Ilumatobacter coccineus YM16-304: one gene and its partner. The protein of the gene in region 1 interacts with the protein of each later gene in a pairwise test. Links are inferred from orthologs where the notes say so. Each region holds a gene or a part of one and is shown on either strand. Other genes may lie near its edges.

The links.
Region 2: the proteins of rpe (region 1) and eno interact in binary tests that used the Escherichia coli proteins (3 or more experiments, as listed by UniProt). The link is inferred for Ilumatobacter coccineus YM16-304 from one-to-one orthologs.

The regions. Positions count from the first base shown.
Region 1 is NC_020520.1:2,560,094-2,563,242, reverse strand. Bases 76-2,902 are described here. They hold rpe (ribulose-phosphate 3-epimerase), read left to right. Parts: upstream 76-1,060; coding sequence 1,061-1,744; downstream 1,745-2,902. Other genes in these bases: YM304_RS11520 (mevalonate kinase family protein), read left to right, coding at 2,445-2,902; YM304_RS11525 (GNAT family N-acetyltransferase), read right to left, coding at 1,781-2,410; YM304_RS22490 (ATP-binding protein), read left to right, coding at 76-1,012. Outside these bases: more of YM304_RS22490, read left to right, coding at 1-75; more of YM304_RS11520, read left to right, coding at 2,903-3,149. UniProt on the Escherichia coli protein: Catalyzes the reversible epimerization of D-ribulose 5-phosphate to D-xylulose 5-phosphate.
Region 2 is NC_020520.1:3,691,907-3,695,227, reverse strand. The notes cover bases 247-3,245. They hold eno (phosphopyruvate hydratase), read right to left. Parts: upstream 2,387-3,245; coding sequence 1,106-2,386; downstream 247-1,105. Other genes in these bases: YM304_RS16635 (DUF4032 domain-containing protein), read right to left, coding at 2,379-3,245; YM304_RS16645 (SRPBCC family protein), read right to left, coding at 553-1,023; YM304_RS22890 (hypothetical protein), read right to left, coding at 247-556. Outside these bases: more of YM304_RS22890, read right to left, coding at 1-246; more of YM304_RS16635, read right to left, coding at 3,246-3,321. UniProt on the Escherichia coli protein: Catalyzes the reversible conversion of 2-phosphoglycerate (2-PG) into phosphoenolpyruvate (PEP). It is essential for the degradation of carbohydrates via glycolysis.

The DNA of each region.
Region 1 (3,149 bases):
GACGCGACCGTGGCACGCCGTGACCGCCGCGGCGACACCTCCGAGCGACGCCGAGTGGGCCGCAGCGTTCGGCGCCGACACGCCGCGCACGCACCGACTCTCGTACGACCAGATGCACCGAGTGACCAAGTCGCTGCAGTCGAGCGGTGGCGACATCGACGCCGCTGTGCGTCGCCTCGCGAGCGGCCGACTCGAACAGCTCACCCGGCGAATCCAGCCCACGCGCGGTTGGGACGACATCATCTTGAGCCCCGACCGGATGGACGCGCTGCGCGCCATCGTCACCCGCTATCAGATGGCGACGCGCGTCTTCGACGAGTGGGGTTTCTCGGCCACACCGTCCCGAGGGCTCGTCGCACTGTTCTCGGGCCCGTCGGGCACCGGCAAGACGCTGGCGTCGGAGATCATCGCCGGCGAACTCGGCCTCGACGTGTTCAAGCTCGACCTGTCGTCGGTGGTGAGCAAGTACATCGGCGAGACCGAGAAGAACCTCGAGCAGATCTTCGACGCGGCCAGCGCCGCCAACATGGTGTTGTTCTTCGACGAGGCCGACTCGCTGTTCGGCAAACGCTCCGAGGTGAAGGACGCTCGCGACCGGTACGCCAACATCGAGGTGTCGTACCTCCTGCAGCGTCTCGAGACGTACGACGGCCTCGTGGTGATGGCCACCAACTTCGAGAAGAACGTCGACGAAGCGTTCCTGCGCCGCATCCACTCGCGCGTCGCGTTCGCGCTGCCGGGACCGGTCGAGCGTGCCGCGATCTGGCGGCAGAATCTGCCGCCGGGAGCACCGGCCGACGACGTCGACGTCGACTGGCTCGCCGAGCAGTTCGAACTCAGCGGCGGCACCATCCGCAACGCGTCGGTCCAGGCGGCGTTCACCGCAGCCGGCGAAGGCGGCGTGATCACCATGTCGGCCGCCGTTCGCGGCGTGGCCAGCGAGTTGCGCAAGATGGGTCGCCTGCTCCGGCCCGAAGACTTCGGCGAGCACTTCGACCTCCTCGACACCTGACGGGTCGCCGTTCGCGGCGCTCGTCCCCGCGCGGATAGTTTCGGGCACGTGACCCGACCGACACTGATCGCCCCGTCCGTCCTGCCCGCCGACTTCTCCAAGCTGGGCGAGGAGGTCGCCGCGCTCGAAGCGGCCGGTGTCGACCTGATCCAGTGGGACGTGATGGACGGGCAGTTCGTTCCGAACCTCACGTTCGGACCCGACGTGATCGCCTCCGCTCGGTCGCACAGCACGCTGCCGTTCGAGGCGCACCTCATGGTGTACACGCCCGACGTGATGGCCAAGAACTACATCGATGCCGGCTGCTCACGACTGATCGTCCACGCCGAAGCGTGCACCCACCTGCATCGCACGCTCGGCAACATCAACGAGCTCGGGGCGACGGGCGCCGTGGCGCTCAACCCGGCCACACCGGCGTCGGCCATCGAGCACGTGCTCGATCTCATCGACATGGTGCTGGTGATGACCGTCAACCCGGGCTTCGGTGGGCAGGCGTACATCCCGACGATGGAACCGAAGATCGCCGAGGTGCAGCGCATGCTCGAAGCGGCAGGTCGCGCCGACGACGTCCACATCGAAGTCGACGGCGGCATCGGCCCCGACACGATCGCCGGAGCGGCGTCGGCCGGGGCGAACGTGCTGATCGCCGGCAGCGCCCTGTTCCGCGACCCCGAGGGTCTCGAACACGCGGTGACCGACCTGCGCGCACGCGCCGAGGCCGCTCGCGCCTGAGCGCATGAGCGCCTGACTGGGCGCCGCGCCAGCGGGTCAGCGCGCCGGGCGGAGCATCGACCACATGTGCGGCCCCACTTCGGTGGCCGGGTCGTTGCCCCACGACGAGAATCGGTGCGGATGGCCGCCCGCCGGAACATCGAACTCGGCGACCACGTCGAACCCGTGGCGCCGGTAGTACGCCACGTTGACCAGAGTCTCGGTCTCGAGGAAGCAGGCGAGCCCCTCGGCGTCGGCGCGCTCGGACATCGAGGCCATCAGCGCGGCACCGAGGCCCTGACGCTGCCAGTCGGGATGCGTGGCGAGCAGTTGGAGATACCAGTGGTCGTCGGGGTGCGTGTGCTGCGCCATCAGCGGACCGATGATCGAGAACCGGTCGAGCAGTTCGGCGCTCGGCTCGGGCTCCGGGGTGCCATCGGGCGGGGGCGGGATCTCGGGCCGGCCCGGAGGGATCCACACAGCGAGCGCCGCGGCATCGTCGGTGCACCACACCTCGCCGAGACGTAGCCAACCCGCCATCGCCCCGTGGAAGACCGCGCCGTCGTCCGACAGGTACTGGTCGTCGTCGGGGTACAGCCAACGCATGACCGGGTCGTCGACGAACGCTCGCATGGCGGTGACGCTCAGGCGGACGATGTCGGCATCGGTTGCTCGTCGGATGGCCATGCCGACAACGTAGCCAGCGTGCTACAACCGGGGCATGCAAGGTTCCGAGCCGATCGGCGATGCTCCGGTCGTCGGGCGGTGTTCTGCCCGGGCTGCGCTCGCCGGCAACCCGTCCGACGGCTACGGCGGCGCCGTCGTGTCCGTGCCGGTCGCCTCGGTGGCCGCGCACGTCGAGGCGGCGCCCTCCGACCGGTTCGAGATCGACCCCTCCCCCACGGCCGACGACACGTTCAGCGATCTCGACGAACTCTGCGAGCGCGTCGATCGGTACGGCTACGGCGGCACACGTCAGTTGCTCGTCGCCACGCTCCGCTCCCTTCGTCGTCACGTCGACGCGAAGATCGACCCCGTTCGCCTGACCGTGAGCACGACGATCCCGCGTTCGGTCGGTCTCGCCGGATCGAGCGCCATCGTCATCGCCGCGATGCGTGCGCTCACCAGTCGCCATGCCGACAGCGACTGGTCACAGGCGCTGCGGTCCGACCCTGCACTGATGGCTGCGGTGGCGCTCGACGCCGAGACCACCGAACTCGGCATCACGGCAGGGCTGCAGGACCGAGCGGTCCAGAGCCACGACACGCCGATGCTGATGGAGTTCGATTCGGTTCGACCCATCGGGACCGGCTCGTTGCTGAGCGGTACGTACTCCGTGCTTCCGCGTCCACCGGGCATCGTGCTCGTCGCCGCGATCGACGCGACCGCGTCACCGAGCGGCGTGGCGCATCGATCGCTGCGTGAC
Region 2 (3,321 bases), 1.1 Mb from region 1 along the record:
TGCGGAACCACCGATCGCCGGCGCGTGCCCACGACCGGATCACGAACGTCAGGTGATCGCCGTCGTCCGACGTCCGGAACCTGATCTGGCCGGCCTCCATGTGCCCGTCGCGCGTGGCGAGCACCGTCTCGGTCGGCGACTCGATCCGCACCAGCAACGGCCCGTTCCACGGTCCCGGGAGTTCGACGAGCACCTCCTCACCGTCGCGAAGGTGTCGGCTCGTCTCGCCCGTCGGTGCGTGGAAGCCGGCGAGGTGCTGCGGACAGAACTGATTCGGGTCGTCGCGAAACCGGTCCATGAGTTCGGCCGCCGTCATCGTCGCCTCGACGATCTCGACCGAGTAGGTGCGCATCAGCAGCGGGCCGACGCCGTCGAATCGAGTCTGCAGATCGTCGTCGCCGCCGGCGGTGACCGGCATCGGGGCGGGTTCGCTCAACGAGGTCACCTCGCGTTGGGTTCGTTCGAGGTGGCGTACTCGGGCGAGATGCTGCACCGCCATGATCGGCAGGCCGACGACGGCCCGTGCGGCGTTGCGCAGCGCCGTGAACGAACTCACGCTGCTCCGCCCGGCGACGCGAAGAACCTGGTGAGTTCGGCGTTGCGGAGTTCGATGAGTCTGGGGAGGTATCGCTCGAGCGCGACCTTCTCGGCGATGCGACCGAGCACACCGAGCGGAGCGGCGAACTCGACCGAGTCGATCATCAGGGTCGACCCGTCGTCGAGCGACTCGAAGACGTGCACGTGACGAAACGACTTGAACGGCCCCTTCTTCTGCTCGTCGACGAATCGATGGGGGCGTTCGTATTCGGTGATGGTGGACGTCATCGTCCACCAGATTCCGAAGTGGCGTGCCCGCCACGTCACCGTGTCGCCGAGCGCCATCTCACCGGACGTCACGCCACCGACGATCGATTCCTCGCTGTCTTTGAACGACTCGAGATGGAGGTCGACGTCGAGCGAGACGTCGAACGCACGCTCTGGTGTCGTCGGCAGCGTGGTGCGCCGTTCGAATTCGACCGTCATACCGTCACGCCGTCGTGCCGTCGTCTCATCGGATGTGGTCAGCGTCGTTCGTTCGCTACGGCGTCTCGGGCATCGGCCGACCTCAGCGGAGGGGAGCGAGGGCCGAACGGCCGCGGTACTCGGCGGAGTCGCCGAGGGCCGATTCGATGCGCAGCAACTGGTTGTACTTGGCGACGCGGTCGGAGCGAGCGGGAGCACCCGTCTTGATCTGGCCGCAGTTGGTGGCCACGGCGAGGTCGGCGATCGTGGCGTCTTCGGTCTCGCCCGAGCGGTGGCTCATCACCGAGGTGTAGCCGTGGCGGGTCGCCAGTTCGACCGTGTTGAGCGTCTCGGTCAACGAGCCGATCTGGTTCACCTTGATGAGGATCGAGTTGGCGACGGTCTTGTCGATACCGGTCTGGAGGCGCTCGACGTTGGTGACGAAGAGGTCGTCGCCCACGAGCTGGACACGGTCGCCGACGGCAGCGGTGAGCGTGGCCCAACCGTCCCAGTCGTTCTCGTCCATCGCATCTTCGATCGAGACGATCGGGTACGTGTCGACGAGGCGGGTCCAGTAGTCGGACATCTCGGTCGGGGAGAGGACCTTGCCCTCGCCCTTGAGCTGGTAGGCGCCGTCTTCGAAGATCTCGCTCACGGCAGGGTCGAGAGCGATGGCGATGTCGTCGCCGGGCGTGAAGCCGGCCTTCTCGATCGCTTCGAGCAGCACGGTGATCGCTTCCTCGTTCGAGTCGAGGTTCGGAGCGAAGCCGCCTTCGTCGCCGATGGCGGTCGACAGGCCGCGGTCGCCGATGACCTTCTTGAGGACGTGGTACGTCTCGGTGCCCCAGCGCAGTGCTTCGGAGAAGCTCGGAGCGCCCACCGGCATGATCATGAACTCCTGGAAGTCGATGGAGTTGTCGGCGTGGGCGCCGCCGTTGATGACGTTCATCATCGGCACGGGGAGCACGTGGGCGTTGGGTCCGCCGACGTACTGGTAGAGCGGCATGTCGAGTTCGATCGCTGCGGCCTTGGCGACGGCGAGGCTCGTGCCGAGGATGGCGTTCGCGCCGAGCCGGGCCTTGTTGTCGGTGCCGTCGAGGTCGAGCATGATCCGGTCGAGCTCGCGCTGGTCGAGTGCATCGAAGCCTTCGAGTGCGTCGGCGATCTCGTCGTTGACGAAACCGACGGCCGACAGCACGCCCTTGCCGTTGTAGCGCTCGCCGCCGTCACGGAGCTCGACGGCCTCGTGTTCACCGGTCGACGCGCCCGAGGGCACGGCGGCTCGGCCGAGGGCGCCGGAGTCGAGCATCACCTCGACCTCGACCGTCGGGTTGCCGCGGCTGTCGAGGATTTCGCGGCCGTTGATTCCGATGATCTCACTCATGAGGGTCGAAGGTATCCGAAGAATCGGTGGACGATTCGCCGAACGCGTCAGATGTCTGGCGTGAGATGTTGACCTCGTCGGGTGCCGAGGCGAGCACATCGGAGATGTACGACTCGAGGGCGGTCTCGAGCGGGATGTCGACGCGCGCCTCTTCCGACAGGAACCAGCGGTGTTCGAGCAGTTGGTGATAGATCTCGGCGGCCTGCAGCTTCGAGAACAACTCGGTCGGGATCTTCGACATCAGCGGTTCGAACCGGTCGTCGAGCCAGCGGACGGCGATGACGTTCTCGGGGAGCGGCCGAGCCGGTCGTCCGGTGGCCTCGGCGGCGGTGAGGCGCTCCTGGTGCATCTCGGCACCGAACGAACGGATGTCGTCGAGCATGCGCCGCGCCTGGTTCTCGCTGGTCTCGAGACCGGTGAGGTTGCGGAGCCGCTCGGCGTGGAAACCGTGCTCGACGACTCGGGGGATGTAGCGCATCCGGTCGCCTTCGGCGTCGTCGATGATCTCCATCTCCTCGACGTCGAAGCCCATCTGGTGAAGCCGTTGGAGCCGCTGGTCGATCTTGTACGTTTCGTCGGGCGAGAACTCGTCGCCCGCCGTCAGTTCGGTCCAGAGCGCCCGGTAGCGGTCTTCGATCTGCATCGACACGTCCCACGGGTCGATGTCGGCCTTGAGCCGCCCGCCGGCCTGGAGATCGAGCAAGCCGCCGGCAACGCTCTCGGTCGCGACCTGCAGGTCGAGCGTGCGTTGCCCGTCGGAGAGCTTGCCGTAGCGGGCGCCGGTCTCCATGTCGATGACGTATGCAGAGAGGGCACCGGCGTCGCGGCGGAACAGCGTGTTGGAGAGCGAGCAGTCGCCCCAGAAGAAGCCGGCGAGGTGGAGGCGCACGAGGAGTCCGACGAGCGCGTCGAGGACTCGCTCGCCGAGGTAGGGG